DNA from 3 places in the Limosilactobacillus sp. genome. Region 3 is predicted to be linked to each of the others. Evidence: predicted binding sites of a transcription regulator. Region 3 holds the regulator's gene; each other region holds the start of a gene.
What was found. The regulator LexA, encoded in region 3, represses DNA repair genes until DNA is damaged. The targets are predictions, from matches to a motif close to CNAACANNTGTTNG.
Positions count from the first base shown of each region.

Region 1: LKE23_RS02140 (Y-family DNA polymerase) is a predicted target of LexA. The motif match lies at 3,323-3,336, and genes of this name have one in related genera.
Region 2: uvrB (excinuclease ABC subunit UvrB) is a predicted target of LexA. The motif match lies at 3,549-3,562, and genes of this name have one in related genera.

Region 1 covers NZ_JAKVPE010000001.1:442,703-448,295, forward strand. The annotation lists gene LKE23_RS02125 (KxYKxGKxW signal peptide domain-containing protein) at 1-1,361, opposite strand, end outside; gene LKE23_RS02130 (hypothetical protein) at 1,486-1,680, opposite strand; gene LKE23_RS02135 (hypothetical protein) at 1,683-2,030, opposite strand; gene LKE23_RS02140 (Y-family DNA polymerase) at 1,978-3,282, opposite strand; gene LKE23_RS02145 (aldo/keto reductase) at 3,670-4,518, shown strand; gene LKE23_RS02150 (3-hydroxyacyl-CoA dehydrogenase family protein) at 4,570-5,514, opposite strand; gene LKE23_RS02155 (phospholipase D family protein) at 5,568-5,593, opposite strand, start outside.
Region 2 covers NZ_JAKVPE010000001.1:2,068,553-2,074,145, reverse strand. The annotation lists gene uvrA (excinuclease ABC subunit UvrA) at 1-1,269, opposite strand, end outside; gene uvrB (excinuclease ABC subunit UvrB) at 1,281-3,323, opposite strand; gene LKE23_RS09735 (KxYKxGKxW signal peptide domain-containing protein) at 3,633-5,593, opposite strand, start outside.
Region 3 covers NZ_JAKVPE010000001.1:179,986-185,578, forward strand. The annotation lists gene LKE23_RS00875 (ribonuclease H family protein) at 1-313, shown strand, start outside; gene LKE23_RS00880 (hydroxymethylglutaryl-CoA synthase) at 330-1,490, shown strand; gene lexA (transcriptional repressor LexA) at 1,541-2,167, opposite strand; gene LKE23_RS00890 (DUF896 domain-containing protein) at 2,327-2,578, shown strand; gene LKE23_RS00895 (YneF family protein) at 2,660-2,881, shown strand; gene LKE23_RS00900 (lysophospholipid acyltransferase family protein) at 2,919-3,557, opposite strand; gene LKE23_RS00905 (tRNA1(Val) (adenine(37)-N6)-methyltransferase) at 3,654-4,412, shown strand; gene LKE23_RS00910 (GIY-YIG nuclease family protein) at 4,399-4,707, shown strand; gene rpsB (30S ribosomal protein S2) at 4,872-5,593, shown strand, end outside.

The DNA.
Region 1 (5,593 bases), 260 kb from region 3:
TCCACGTGACCATTGCTTTCTACTTGGAAATAGCAATCACTGCTTAAAAGCCAATTATCCGAGGATGGCAGCGTAAAGCCTTGAACAACACCATTACCATCAATATAGTATGTCTTGCCATTTAACTTTACGGAGCGGTTCGTCAGCAAATGGCCATCATTATCAAAGTCATAGAACTTATTTTGTGACTTCATGTAATACAGCCCATCGGAAACGATATTATGGACATCATTACTGTCAACAAAATAATACCAGTAATTGCCAATCTGATGCCAACCAACATATAAGCTGCCATCGGATCCTGCGTAAATCCAGTTGCCTTTATATTGATACCAACCGTTTGTCGCTAATGAACCGTCACCAAATTGCAGGTAGTAATCATGACCACCGTCGCTCAGAATTCCATAATTAATATCGCCGTCTTTGTCAAAGTAGTACCACTTATTGTTGATCTTTGCCCAACCGGAATTGGCATATGTCCCGTCAGCCTTTTTGAACTTCCAATAGACGATGTCACCATCTTGACCATGATTTTCCCAGGTCCCGGTAAGACCATCATTTTGCTTGCTTGAATTCCAGGCACCCGATGGCTCAAAGTAATAACTCTTGCCATTAATTGTCTGCCAGCCGGTATCCATCCAAGCATTCGTTGGGTCAAAGTAGTACCAGGTATTATTAATCTTCTGCCAGCCGGTCAGCGCCCAGGCGTTATTCCAGTCGAAATAATACCAGTTGCCGGCACCGGATTGGAACCAGCCCCGGTCGGCCCAGGCGTTCGTTGGGTCAAAATAGTACCAATTGTTGTTGATCTTCTGCCAACCAGTCAGCGCCCAGGCATTTTGATTATCAAAGTAGAACCAGTTGCCAGCACCACTCTTAAACCAACCAGTTTGAGCGTAGCCGGCATTGTTGAAGTAGTACCAATTATTATTAATGTGTTGCCACTGGTTATAAACCCAATTCCCCTGACTGTCGGTGTAAGACCAGCCCTGATCATAGTGAACCCACTGATTGCTTGCATTAGCCTTGGCCTGCGAAACCGTTACTTCGCTATGATCGGTAGTATTGGTAGATGTTGCTTGATCCTCTGTAACAGCGTTTGCGTTTTCATCTGTAGTAGCCTGATTGTTATCATTATTGGTTACCGCTTTATTGGTTACCGCTTTGCTTTGCTGTTCTACTTGTACCGAAGCATTTTGCTGCGATTGAGTTGATTCTGTTTGTACTGTTGCATTGGCAGTGGCATCAGCATGAACGCCGGTTGTTGTTATCCCACCCAAAAAGGTAATGGCAGCAACCGTAATGATTGCCGTTAGCCACTTTTTGCCAGCCTTATACATTTTCTTATGTTCGTTCAGCAATGAGATCTCCTCCCCATTATTTGATAGTTTCATCTTAACACCTTTAAAGGAAAGTGGGTCTTTAATTTCCAATCGCCATAATGTTGCTTATCAACATGCGGCTTTTAATCGCCATCCCCTCCGCTCAATCACCGTAATTAACCAGCTGCTTACATTTTTTAGCGCCATCAATAAATTGCCGATTCTTCCGCAACGCTGCCGTATGCTCAGACAGGAAGAAACCGGCCCACTTCATCTTGCCGCGATCGCGATAGTAGTGCTTGAAAAAACTGTCGGCCACCATTTCGGCTTCAGCATCGTTGTAAATTTTGATCATCATTTTTAATCGACTTCCTCATGTAAAATTCGGCGCTGTTCTCTGGTGAAATGAACATATTCAAAAGTAAAGTTGTATTTTGTTCGCACGCCGGCTAAGACCGCAAGCAACTGTTCAAAACTGCTGTCCTTCAATTGGGCAATTGGCCATGACCGTTGGTAAGCTCGCTTTCGTTGGCAGTTAAAGAATAGATTATAGCCATTTATTTGTTTGCAAGCGTTCACTAAAATCCAATAGCGTGTGTCCGGAACGTTTGCAAACAAGTGGTTGAGACGACTAATAATCTTTTGCGCCTGCTGCCTACTCCAGACTCTGTCCGCCACTGTGGCCGCCCACCAATCCGGCTCGTTCAATGAAGGTGCCACCTTTCTTTAAGCTGTTTGCCCGCATAATTGCTGTTTTACCGAACCTCTTTCGAATACGATCCATTGCATCCTCAAGTTTGATCGCATTCGGATTAGGAACATTAAAGAGATTGAGTTGTTCGCCATAGCGTTGGGCAAGTCTAGTGCAGGAAACCGCTATGTGCCTTACTGGTGCAAGACCATCCCAATACTTTTCAAAAATAAAAATTAAACTGCGATTGATTGTACTCGTCTCGGCAGTTGAGCATGCTAGCTTCTGTGAATGGGCAAAACCAGTCTCACCGTTAGTGTCCACCACACCAATTGAGTAGCCAATCCAAAGGTGGACACCACCACACTGCTTATTGTGGGCACGAAGACGGGCGGCAACCTGGGCACCGATCTCTTTAATCACTACTTCGATCTCATCTTTTTCCCGGTAATCTCTCGGCAACACTTGAGAATTACCAAGCGATCGATCATTGTGCAGAATGGTCTCCTGAAGGCTGGTTCGATCGATTCCCCAAGCCGTCGCGTATAACTGAGTTCCCATTATTCCAAGCTGACTTCTGAGCATGAACGGGTCACAGTGGGCCAGTTCCCACATATTATGGATTCCTAGTCGTTCCAGTCTAGCCTGCGTGCGGTTATTGATTCCCCAAACATCGGTAAGCCTTGGGATCGTCCAGATCTTTTGTCGGACCGTTGCGTTCGTGATCACCCCGATGAACTCTCGATTGTGCTTAGCATAGACGTCCAAAGCAATTTTAGCCTGCAGAGGGTTATTACCAAGGCCAACGGTGGTCACCAGTCCCAATTCATTTCGAACCTGAGATTGGATCTTACGAATCACTTGAAGAATATTGTTGCCAAATAAACGCCAGGAATGAGTCAGATCGAGGATCGACTCGTCGATCGAGTATGGCAACAAATCCTCATCAGCACAATATTCGTTAAAGATCCGGTTGACCGCCAGATTCATCTCGATATATAGGTTCATCCGGGGTGGAACGACAATCAAGCGCTCATCATTTGGCAGGTCCCGTCTCCGATTAACGTTGGAAATGTGAAAAAGCTGTTTGGCCATTGGGGATGAGGCCAAGACCAGACCGCCTCCCGTATTGGCCGCCTCGGACATCACCACTAGTGGCGTCGTCAACGGGTCCAGGCCCCGCATTGAGCACTCAACGGTAGCGTAAAATGATTTATTATCAATTAGTAAAAATACACCAGCAGGTTCTTGCGAATAATCCAACTTTATCATCCCAAACATTTGTTCCCTTAATTAAAATCATACTACGGGAACATCTGTTCGTAAAGAAGGAAAATAAAAACTCGCTGTAAACTACAACGAGTCACTTTAATCTTGATTAAGCCGCTTCAATTCTGTTCGACAATAATAGCACCGCAAGCTGCCACGCTTTTTAAGGCTCTTCGCCCTGCTATGGCTGAACTCATAATGTTCATGGCAATTCGGACAGAAGAAGTATTCCTTCTTTGTCAGTAATTTTAATATTGAAACCATCGTTCCCCCATGTCCCCCAGTAACATCAAACAATACCATCATACAATACTTAGTGCTTGATTGCTATCCCGTAATCGTTTTCAATGCTAGAATGAAGATAAATCCGCTCGGGAGGTAATTACTATGCAAACCGTTAAAATTGGTGAAACAAGCTTGCCAGCAATTGGCATCGGTACCTGGCACATGGGCGACCATGCAAGCCAGGCTAATGAGGAGGTCCGCGCCATCCAGGCTGCCCTCGACCATGGCGTCCAAGTCATCGATACCGCCGAAATGTACGGTAACGGCCGCGCTGAGCAGATCGTCGGGCGTGCCATTCAGGGACAAAAGCGGGAGCAACTGTACATCATTGATAAGGTCCTGCCGAACAATGCCAGCCATGGCCGTCTGGAGCAGAGCCTCGATCGTAGTCTTCGTACAGTTGGTACCGACTACTTCGACCTTTACCTGCTTCACTGGCGCGGTGGGGTGCCCCTGGCCGAAACAGTCACCGAACTAGAACGAATGGTCAACAAGGGCAAGATCCGGGCATGGGGAGTTTCTAACTTCGACGTTGCTGACCTAGAGGAACTCTGGCAACTGCCTCACGGCACCAATTGCGTTGCCAACGAGGATCTTTATAATCTCGACGAACGTGGCATCGAATACGACCTCTTGCCACTGATGCGAAAACACCATCTCCCACTGATTGCTTATTCGCCCCTTTCACAGGCGGACACGATCTCCGGCAAGCTCACGACCAATCCGCTCTTAAAAGATCTGGCTGCTAGCCACCACGTCAGCGTCTATCAAATCATGCTGGCCTGGACCCTGCGCAATGGCAACACACTGAGCATCCCCAAAGCCGGCACAGTTCAGCACGCCCTAGATAACATGCAAGCCCTTGAGATTACGTTTAGTACCGATGAGCTGGAAGCACTGACGAAACAATTCCCGCGTCCAACCAGTAAGCAGCCTTTAGCCGTCCTATAATATTCTAATTTTAAAAGGAGCTGCCCCTGACATGAGGCAGCTCCTTTTAAACTACTTTTGCTGATCGTCTTTTAATTGCTTCAGCAGCTTCTGATCCCGATTAGCAACCATTTGCTGACCGGCATCTCCCTGCCAGTCGAAGAAGCCGTGGCCGGTCTTCAAGCCCAGCTCACTAGCTTCGACTTTCTTGGCAAGGGTTGGATCGGTCCCCGTCTCGTTAGCCAGGTCAGCGTAGAGGTAGGAGCTGATGTTCTTGAAAACATCCAGCCCCCCGAGGTCGGCACTGGCAATCGGGCCGACGAGATTCCAGCGGCGCCCGAGACTGTACTTGACGATGTCGTCCACGGCCTCCGGGCTAGCAATCCCCTCGTCAACGATGTGAAAGGCTTCCCGCAGGACGGCCAGCTGAATCCGGTTGCCGACAAAGCCCAGTGCTTCCTTCTTCAGTGGAACCGCGTGCTTGCCAATCTTATTCATCAGTTCAACCGTCAGCTGAACCGTTGCCGAATCAGTATTCTGACCGGGAACAACCTCGACCAGCGGCATCAGTTGGGCCGGGTTCCAAAAATGGGCGACAACAAAGCGCTCTGGGTGTTTCAAGACGCTCTGCAGAGCAGTCGGACTCAGCCCAGACGTGTTGGTAGCCAGCACCGTTGTAGGCCGGACAGACTGCTCAATCTCCTGCCAGACCGTTTGTTTGATTTGTTGATTCTCAACGATGGATTCAATCACGAAGTCAGTCGCCGAGACCGCGTCCGCTAAATCGGTCGTGTAGTTAATTCGTTGCAGAACTGTTGCCGGATCCTCATCGAGCATCCCTGCCTGCTGGAAGGTCGCCAGGTCGTGCTCAATAAGCTTTTTGCCCCGCGCTAAGCCGTCCTCGTCACGATCATACAGGTTGACGGGATAGCCATGCATGGCAAATTGCAGAGCCGTCGCGTGCCCCATCGTTCCTGCTCCGATGTTGGCAATTCTCTTGATATCCGTTACTTTCATTTTGTCCACCCCTTTGTGCAGTGATTAACTTAATTATAGCACCTCAATTCGCCCTACTTGTGAAAGAGCCGGGAGAACA
Region 2 (5,593 bases), 1.9 Mb from region 3:
AATCTTGACCGCCAGGGCCCGCTGGTTGAGCCGGTAACCGTGGCAGACTGGGCAGGGCAGCTCGGTCATGTACTTGCGCATCTGCTCGCGGGTGAAGTCCGAATTGGTCTCCCGATAGCGCCGACTGATGTTGTTGACGACCCCCTCAAAGGGTACGTCGACGTCCCGGACGCCACCGAAGTCGTTCTCGTAGTGGAAGTGGAAGGTCGTGTCGCCGTTGCCGTAGAGGACCTGCTGTTGCTGCTTCTTCGGCAGCTTGTTGAACGGCGTGTCCATGTCGATTCCTACCGACTGGCAGAACTGTTCCAACAGCTCCGGGTAGTACTGGGAGGAAATTGGGTTCCACGGTGCCATGGCTCCCTCACGCAGGGTCTTCGTCCGGTCCGGAACCACCAGATCAACGTCGACCTCGAGCTTGGAGCCGAGGCCCTCGCAGGCCGGGCAGGCACCAATCGGGGCGTTGAAGGAGAAGAGCCGCGGCTCGAGTTCGCCGACCGTAAAGCCACAGATCGGACAGGCGTACTTCTCGGAGAACGGAATTGACTCGCCGCCAATCACGTCGGCAATGGCGTACCCGTCGCTCAAACGCAGCGCTGCCTCGAAGGATTCAAACAACCGGGAGCGGATGCCATCCTTGACGATGATCCGGTCGATGACGACGTTGACGGTGTGCTTCTTGTTCTTGTCCAGCTCCGGAACCTCATCCAGGTCATAGGTCTCACCGTCGACCTGAACCCGGACGAAGCCCTCCCGCTTGACCTTGTCGAAGACCTTCTTCTGGGTCCCCTTCTTGTCGCGGACGATCGGTGATAGCACTTGGAGCCGCGTCCGTTCCGGCAGTTTTAGGATTCGGTCCACCATCTGGTCCGGGGACTGGCTGGTGATCGGGATGTGGTCGTTGGGACAAATTGGCGTCCCCGCCCGCGCCCAGAGCAGCCGCAGAAAGTCGTTGATCTCGGTGACCGTGCCGACCGTCGACCGCGGGTTATGTGAGGTCGTCTTCTGGTCGATCGAAATCGCCGGGGAGAGGCCGTCGATCGAATCGACGTCGGGCTTGTCCATCTGGCCCAGGAACTGACGGGCATAGGCGGAGAGGCTCTCCACGTACCGCCGTTGCCCCTCGGCATAGAGGGTGTCAAAGGCCAGGGAGCTCTTTCCCGAACCCGAAAGCCCGGTGATCACCACCAGCTTGTTCTTCGGAATCGTCACGTCGATGTTCTTTAGGTTATGGGCGCGAGCTCCGTGAATCACAATTTTATCGTTTGCCATGCTATCCCCCTCTATTTATTGCCAACTTTTTTCGTCTTTTTGCCGCTCATCTGGGCCTTGAGCTCCATGACAGTATCACGTAGCGTGGCCGCCTGTTCGAAATCAAGCCGCTTGGCCGCCGCCTGCATCTGCTCGGTCAGCTCGTCGATCATGTTCTGTTGAGCACTCTTCGACAGCTTGGCGAAGTCCTTGGTCGTAAACTCGCTTGCGTCCTCTTGTTCGCCAGTATCCTCCGTCTTGGTAGTGGCCGTGATCGCCTCCTGGATCGGCTTGATGATCGTCTTCGGGGTAATCCCGTGATCCTGGTTGTACTTCATCTGGATGGCCCGCCGCCGCTTGGTCTCGTCGATCGCCTTTTGCATCGATTCCGTGACCGTGTCGGCGTACATGATGACTGCCCCGTGTTCGTTCCGGGCGGCCCGACCAATCGTCTGGATCAGCGAGCGCTCGTTACGCAGGAAGCCTTCCTTGTCGGCATCGAGAATGGCCACCAGGGAGACCTCTGGCACGTCCAGACCCTCCCGCAGGAGGTTGATCCCGACCAGGACGTCGAACTTGCCTAAGCGCAGGTCCCGGATGATCTGGGTCCGCTCCAGGGTCTTGATGTCGGAGTGGAGGTACTTCACCTTCAGCCCGAGGTCCTTCAGATAGTCGGTCAGGTCCTCGGACATCTTCTTGGTCAGTGTCGTCACGAAGACCCGCTCGTGACGCTCGATCCGCTTGTTAATCTCACCGACCAGGTCATCGATCTGGCCCATTACCGGCCGCACCTCAATTGTCGGGTCAAGCAGGCCGGTTGGCCGAATGATCTGTTGGACGACGTGATCGGTCTGTTCCATTTCGTACGGGCCCGGCGTGGCGGACATGTAAACGACCTGGTTGACGTGCTGTTCAAACTCCTTGAGCTTCAGCGGCCGGTTGTCGAGGGCGCTCGGCAGCCGGAAACCGTAGTCGATCAGCATCTGCTTGCGGGCGCGGTCACCGTTGTACATCCCCCGTACCTGAGGCATTGTCTGGTGGGACTCGTCGACCACCAGCAGGAAGTCCTTTGGGAAGAAGTCCAGCAGGGTGTACGGCGGCTCCCCCGGTTTGCGCCGATCCATGTAGCGAGAATAGTTTTCAATCCCGTTGACGTAGCCGACCTCGCGCATCATCTCGATGTCAAAGGTCGTCCGCTGCTGAATTCGTTCCGCCTCCAGCAGCTTGCCCTCGTCAGTGAACTTCTTGACCTGCTTTTTCATGTCGGCCTCAATTTCCGGCAGGGCCAGGTCCATGATGTCCTCGTTGGTCATAAAGTGAGTTGCCGGGAAGATCGAAACCTCCTGGCGGTCGCCCTTGACCTCCCCCGTCAACGCGTCGACCTCCCGGATCCGGTCGATCTCGTCACCGAAGAATTCAATCCGCAGCGCCGTCTCACCGTGTGAAGCCGGGAAAATCTCGACCACGTCGCCGTGAACCCGGAAGCGGCCCCGCTGGAAGTCAATGTCGTTGCGGTCATACTGGATCGTCACCAGCTGGCGCAGAAGGTAGTCGCGCTCGATCTGTTGGCCGACATGGAGGGAAATCACGCTGTTCTGGTATTCGTTCGGATTCCCCAGGCCGAAGATGCTGGAAACCGAGGCGACCACGATCACGTCGTTGCGTTCCAGCAATGCCGTGGTGGCGGCGTTCCGCAGCTTATCGATCTCGTCGTTGATTGAAGCGTCCTTTTCAATGTAGGTATCGCTAGACGGCACGTAGGCTTCCGGCTGGTAATAGTCATAATAGGAAACGAAATATTCGACCGCGTTGTTCGGGAAGAACTTCTTCATTTCGCCGTAGAGCTGGCCGGCCAGGGTCTTGTTATGGGAGAGGATCAGCGTCGGCTTGTTGACGTTGGCGATCACGTTGGAAATCGTGAAGGTCTTCCCGGTCCCGGTTGCCCCCAACAGGATCTGGGCCTTCTCGCCATCCTGGATTCCCTTGGTGAGCTGGGCGATGGCTTCCGGCTGATCACCGGTCGGCTGATAGTCAGAAACAAGGTCAAATTTTCGATCAGGTTGTCGATAAATCAATGACAAATCCCCCTTATTTTTCCGTATACAAGCAAGGCGGTGGGACAGAACTCGCTTGCGAGTTCGTCTTCCCACCCCCGCGAGGCTGGCTAAGCGTCCTGGGCGTTGATTTATCAACGTTCAGGATCCAGCCAGCTACCGCGCTGTAGCATTTTTAACTATACGACAGCAAAAAGGCCGGGTTAATTCCCAGCCTTTTATTTAATTACAATTTAGTTTATCACCCAAACATGCATTCGTCTATTGATTGGCACACCGGAAAAGGAAAAAGCCGCAACGGTAATTGCGACTTTTTCGGGCTAGCTAAAATTATTCAAAATGACGCTTCTTCAGGCCGAAAAGCATTCCGAAACTGGCGGTAAGGAGGCCAAGAACGGTTACTGCAGTTTCGTTCTGGTTACCGGTCTGTGGCAGTCCAGCAGCAGTAGCGGTAGCAGACTGACTTTGTGCTTGCTGTGACTGGGCAGGAGTGGTCTTCACCGCTTGGGTCTCAACTGGTGAGCTTGGTTGCTGCTGGTCAGTTTGGTGAACCGGTTGGGTTGGCTGGTTCGTTTCAGACGTTGCTGGTTCAGTCGGCTGCTGTGATTGAGCAGGAGTCGTCGACTGAATTGAGGTCGGCTGCGTCTGGTTTGGTTGCGTTGGCGTGCTTGACTTCGGATTATCTGGGATTACCGGGTAAGCAGGTGACGTTGACTGCGTCGTTTGACTGGTTTGACTTGGCTGTGTTGGCTGCGTCGTTTGACTAGTCTGACTCGGCTGTGTTGGCTGCGTCGTTTGACTAGTCTGACTCGGCTGTGTTGGCTGCGTCGTTTGACTAGTTTGACTCGGCTGTGTTGGCTGCGTCGTTTGACTAGTCTGACTCGGCTGCGTTGGCTGCGTCGTTTGACTGGTTTGACTTGGCTGCGTTGGCTGCGTCGTTTGACTAGTTTGACTTGGCTGTGTTGGCTGCGTCGTTTGACTAGTCTGACTCGGCTGTGTTGGCTGCGTCGTTTGACTAGTCTGACTCGGCTGTGTTGGCTGCGTCGTTTGACTAGTTTGACTCGGCTGCGTTGGCTGCGTCGTTTGACTAGTCTGACTCGGCTGTGTTGGCTGCGTCGTTTGACTGGTTTGACTTGGCTGTGTTGGCTGCGTCGTTTGACTAGTTTGACTTGGCTGTGTTACTTGACTGCTCTGGCTTGGTGTACTTGGTTGGTGGATATCTACATACGTTCCACCCCGGAGGTCCCAACGGTGAGATTCACCACCGCTAATGTTAACCCGGTTGGCAATCAAATTTCCATCGACGTTAACGTTTGCGTTTACTTCACCCTGAGGATTCAGAACACTGCCTAAAAGATAGCCACTGTTAATATTTAACGTTCCACCATTAGCACCAAAGTTCCAAAGCACATGGTTTGGCTTACTATGTCCTTCATTTGGAGAAATGGTTTGGCCATCATCATACTCCAGCTTTGTTTGAGTATTAAAATTAACGGAACCATTGACATTCATAACCACAACAGGACCGTCTTCTGAAGAACTTAACCCCTTGATAGTCAGTGGCTGGGAGGATGTCAAACAACCAGTCGGCACAGTAACGTAGATAATCTTTGTACCAGCAGCAACATTACTTACATCAATATAATTATTATTGTTATTCTCAAAGTTGACCTTCACACCATCAGTCTGTTTCTGCCGTGCATAATAATTGGCCAGAGATGTCAGGTTGTCGAATTCTTTTTGAAAATCAATGTAGCCACTCTTCTTATAAACAGCACTAGCCTTCAGGTGATCCATTCGGGTCCCATTTACAAAAACCTGACCATTTTTTATTTCAACTTTTGTGTCTTCGCCAAAGACAACATAGTTTTCACTGTTTCGAAAGGCGTTGGAACCCATTTGGTCAACAGTTTCAATGTAGTAAACGTCTCCCTTGGTGTAGTTGTGAGACTCATTTCGTGTTCCAAATTCGTTACCGCTGATGTAATGCTGGGTGGCAATGTTACCGTTAACATCAGCGCCAATTTGAACCTCATTTGCAAAAATATGGAATGATCCGGCCTTGGACAACAGATTGTTATCCAAGTCAGGCAGTGCTGGAAGGGCTGCTTCCTTTTTCGTACTGCTGTTAGCCTTCGTATTATCTTTAGTAGCTTGGTTAGCGGATGATTTAGCAGCTGAACTGTCAACCTTAGCTGCTGATTGTGCACTAGTAGTGGCCTGTGAAGCACCTGGCTGGTCGGGTGCTAGACTTTGTTGTGTTGTGCTCTTTGATCCAGCAGAAGTTGCTG
Region 3 (5,593 bases):
GGAAGTCCTGGCCCTGATAAATGCTTTGCAGTTTCTGCTGGACCACCGGCTTAATAATGAGACGATCGCGGCCACCTTGGATTCGCACTATGTCTTGGATCCGATCACAAAGGGCTGGCTTTACGGCTGGCAGCGCCGGGGCTGGCGAACCGCTTCCGGCTCACCGGTGGCCAACGCTGAGCAGTGGCAGCAGCTGCTGCGCCTCTTGCCACGATTTGCCCACTTGTCCTTTCAATGGACGAAGGGGCACGCGGATAACCAGGGAAACAATGTCGTGGACGGCCTGCTAAATCAAACAATGGACAAAATGTAAAATGGGGATGAAAAAAATGAAGATTGGAATCGATGAGATGGCCTTTGCGACCACGGATCAGTACATTGATCTGCGTGAGCTAGCGAAAAGACGCGGTGACGAGCCCGATAAGTACACAATCGGCATCGGCCAGGATCAGCAGGCGGTGGTTCCACCCACTCAGGACATCGTCACCCTGGGGGCAGCAGCGGCCGAAAAGCTGTTGAATCCCACCAACATAAAAAATATTTCGACGATCATTGTGGCCACCGAATCCGGGATCGATAATTCAAAGGCTAGCGCGATCTACATTAAACATCTGCTGGGTTTGAACGATTTTGTGCGGACCGTGGAACTCAAGGAAGCCTGTTATTCCGGGACCGCGGCCATTCAGTTTGCTCGCGGACTGGTGGCGCTAAACCCACAGGAAACGGTGCTGGTTATCGCGGCCGACATTGCTCGCTATGGCCTGAATACCCCTGGGGAAGTGACACAGGGGGCCGGGGCCGTGGCCATGCTGATCGGTGCCAACCCGCACGTTTTGGCGATTGAGCCGACGGCGGTTTCCTATAGCAAGGACATCATGGATTTCTGGCGGCCACTCTACGCCACCGAGGCAATGGTGGACGGGAAATACTCGACCAACGTCTACATCGACTTCTTCTTGCAGACCTTTACCCGCTACCAGCAGCTGACCGGTCGAAAGCTGGAGGACTTCGCCGGCCTGGCCTTCCACCTGCCGTTCACCAAAATGGGGAAGAAGGCGCTGGAGGCACTGCTGGGGCAACGGACCGACCCGACTGCTCAGCGGATGCGGAAGCAGTTGACCGCCGAGCAGGCCTACTGTCGGCAGGTCGGCAACCTCTACACCGGTTCACTTTACCTGGGCTTGATGTCGATGCTGCAAAACGGCCGGATTCAAGCCGGCGATCGGCTGGGGCTATTTAGCTATGGTTCCGGGGCCGAGGGCGAATTCTATACTGGAATTGTCCAGGCCGGCTTTGCCACTTACCTGAATGATATCCAAGCCGATCTGGACGCGCGCCACCAGGTTTCAATTGATGAATACGAACGACTTTTCAACGCCCAGCTGGGGATGAATTCTGCAGACCAGCAGTTTGATCTGGCAGGCGATCAGCTGCCATTCGTGCTGGCGGGGCAAAGGGATCACCAGCGAATCTACCAACGCAACCAATAAAAAAATCGGCAGTGCACGTTTGGATGCACTGCCGATTTTGGCTTTGGCAATTAAAAGATATGATCACGGAAGAGTCCGACGACCTTGCCGAGGATTTTAACGTTTTGCAGGAAAATCGGTGCCATGGTGTCGTTCTCCGGTTGAAGGCGGAAGCGGGTCTTTTCTTTGAAGAACCGCTTGCAGGTGGCTTCGTTGTCGTCGTTCATCGCGATTACGATGTCACCATTCTTTGCCGTGGATTGCTTGCGAACGATTACCTGATCGCCATTCAGAATCCCGGCCTTGATCATACTAGTTCCACGAATTGTCAGCATGAAGAGGTCATTGTTGTCCTGAATCGAAGGCGGGATTGGGAAGAAGTCCGTGGCGTCTTGGACCGCCAAGATTGGCTGCCCGGCGGTAACAACCCCCAGGACGGGAATCTTGGTCTGCAGTGGCTTAACACCGAGCAGGTCCAGCCCCTTAGGCGTGATCTCGAGCGCCCGGGGCTTCGCTGAATCCTTGCGTAAAAAGCCCTTGTCAATTAGGCGGGTAATGTGTCCGTGGACGGTTGATGTCGATGATAGGCCCACCGCACTGCAGATCTCCCGAACCGTCGGCGGATAGCCGTGTTCGGTGACTTGCTTGTGGATGTAGCTTAAGACCGCCATTTGTTTGTTTTTAGCAGCTCTTGGCATACTTACACCTCATTATTACTTATTATGTAAAGGATACCATAGCAGAAATTATATTTCAAACGTACGTTCGTCGCCTTTTTACGTATACGGATAATTTGCAATTAAGGATCAAATTCGGTAAAATCTAAGCCGTTAGAACAGGAAAGGAAGGGTCCGTGGATGACTGAATCAAAGGAACAGGATGAGCTGTTAAAGCGCATCAATGAATTGGCCCACAAGAACAAGACGGAGGGGCTGACTGAACCGGAAACCCGGGAACGGGAACGGCTGCGGCGCGAATACATTAAGAATTTCCGTAAAGCAATGCGGAGCAACATCGAAATGATGCGGATCTTTGACAAGAACGGCAAGGAAGTTACTCCCGAAAAGGTTCGTCAGATTCAACGCAAAAAAGGCCTGCGCGACGATTAAGTCCAGATTTTGCCTTTTCAAGCGTCCCGCGATCGTGTAAGATGGAAAGGTAACTAACCAAAGGAGGAATTAGTCGTGGGTATGACAATTTTATGGACCATCCTGGGATTACTGGTTGGCCTGGTTGTCGGTTTCTTCGGCGCCCGTAAGTACATGGAAAATTACCTTCGTAATAATCCACCAATTTCTGAAGAAATGCTGCGGACAATGATGCTTCAGATGGGACAGAAGCCTTCGAGCCGGAAGCTTCACCAGATGATGCAGACCATGAAGACACAAGCGCGGAAAGCAAACCGCAAGTAAAAAATAAAAGGGATGCGTTTCGGCATCCCTTTTATTTTTAGAAATTATCATCCTTAGGCTTGGGTGGCATGATGTAATGAAAATCAGGGTTGATTTGTGCATCGAGCTGGTCAAAGGCATCCTGCATTTCCCGTTCGATCTTGGCCTGATTCTCGTCTGTCAGCCGCAGCTTGCGATCGATGTAGATCGGCTTGCCAAAGGCAATGTTGCGGGGCTTGCGACTGAAAAGTTGCCCAAATTTCAGCGGTCCCTGGTAAACCACGGGTACGAGGGGGACGCCAGCCATCTTGGCAATCACAACCGCACCGCCCTTGAGCTTGGCTGAGTAGCGTGAGCCAGTTGGGAAAATGATCGTTGACAGGTCAGTCTTGCGCAGCATTTTGACTGGTGTCTTGATCACCGACGGCCCCGGATTCTTCCGGTCGACCGGGAAGGCGTTGAGGGCCCGGAGAAATTTATTGGCGAGCGGGTTTTCAAACAGTTCCTTCTTGGCCATGAAACTGAATTTCTTCGGCCAGATCGCCAGGGCAATCAGGACCGGATCCATCCAGGTGCGGTGGGGAGCGACGACCACGTAGTTCCCCTCCGGCAGGTTCTCACGATTATAAATCTTTGCCCGACCGTTGATCAGGTTGAGCAGCGGATTGACAATTTTTACTAGAAAATTATAAAGCATCTTTTTTCTTCCAATCAAAATCAAATTACTTATCTAGCCCCTAAGTATGACGAAAAAACTTAGAAGATGCAAGCGGAAAAGAAAGGAAAGAAGCAAATGGAACCATCATCACTATTAAAGGACGATGAGCGCATCGACCAACTCTACAGCCAGGACGTCCAGATCATTCAGAGCCCGAGCTGCTTTGCCTTTTCACTGGATGCGGTTCTGCTCGCCGACTTTGTGCGGGAAAATCATCGTCACAAGCTGAAGACGGTCGATCTTTGTGCCGGCAACGGGGCGATTGGTCTCTTCCTGCATAATAAGCTTGGCGGAACCTTTACCGAGGTCGAGCTGCAGCCGCGAATCGCGGACATGGCCAAGCGCAGCATTGAGCTCAACGGCCTGGGTGATCGCTACCGGGTGCTGAACATGGACATCAAGGACGTCTTCACCCAGGTTCCTAAGGATTCGGCCGACGTGGTGCTGTGCAACCCGCCCTACTTCTCGGTGACGGCCAAAAGTCAGAAAAACCCGAATCGCTACCTGGCCCTGGCCCGTCATGAGATCGCAACTAACCTGCAAACGGTGGCCCAGCAGATGAGCGGCCTGTTAAAGATGAACGGTCACGGGTACCTGGTTCACCGGCCGGACCGGTTGACCGAAATCCTGACGACGATGCAAGAATGGCGGCTAGTTCCCAAACGATTACGCCTGATTCATCCCAAGGCTCAGCGCGACGCCAACATGCTTCTCCTGGAGGTCATTAAGGACGGCAAGCCGGGTGGATTAAAGGTCGTGCCGCCACTGGTTGTCAGCGGGGACGATGGGGAGTATTTGCCGGAGGTGCAAAAACTGCTTTATGGCCAGCAGTAAGTACTACATTTACGTTTTATACTGCGCCGACGACACGCTCTATTGTGGTTTTACCAATGACGTTGCCCGGCGCTTTGCCACCCACCAATCCTACCGCGGCGCCAAGTACACCCGCGTGCACCGGCGGCATCCGCTGCGCCTGATTTACCAGGAGGAGTTTGCCAGCAAGCACGCTGCCATGAGTGCCGAGTATCATTTTAAACACCTGCCTCGCGCCTCCAAGGTTCGCTACCTTAAAGAACACGGGGTGAGCGTCAGCAAATACTACCGAATCAACCACCATCAGCCAATTTAATGATCAAAAAGCTTGTCATTGGACAAGCTTTTTTGTATACTATTAAACGGTGTTTAACAACATATAACACACCTATGGTGATAATTCGGGACGTGCTTTTCGCCTGAAAAGTTCCCGCAATTAACTGAGCCATGGGGAGGAAAAAACATTTTGGAGGTTTATTTATGTCTGTTGTTACTATGAAGCAATTGCTTGAAGCCGGTGTCCACTTCGGTCACCAGACTCGTCGTTGGAACCCAAAGATGGAAGAATACATCTTCACTGAACGGAACGGTATCTACATCATTGACCTGCAGAAGACGGTCAAGATGATCGACACTGCTTACAACTACGTGAAGGACGTTGCTGCTAAGGGCGGCGTTGTTCTCTTTGTTGGTACCAAGAAGCAGGCTCAGGATTCCATCGAAGAAGAAGCTACCCGTGCCGGCCAGTACTACGTTAACCACCGTTGGTTAGGTGGTACCCTGACCAACTGGAAGACCATCCAGTCCCGGATTGCTCGTCTGAAGGAACTCAAGAAGATGAGCGAAGACGGTACCTTTGACGTTCTGCCAAAGAAGGAAGTTGCTGTTCTGACTAAGCAACGCGAAAAGCTGGAACGGTTCCTGGGCGGGATCGAAGACATGCCACGGATCCCAGATGTAATGTACATCGTTGACCCACACAAGGAACAAATCGCCGTTCACGAAGCACAAAAGCTGCACATCCCGATCGTTGCCATGGTCGACACCAACACTGACCCAGATGACATCGACTACGTAATTCCATCAAACGATGATGCTATTCGTGCCGTTCGTCTGATCACTTCAAAGATGGCTGATGCCGTTGTTGAAGGTAAGCAGGGTCAAGACGACACGCAACAAGCAAGCGACGAAGCTGCTGAAGA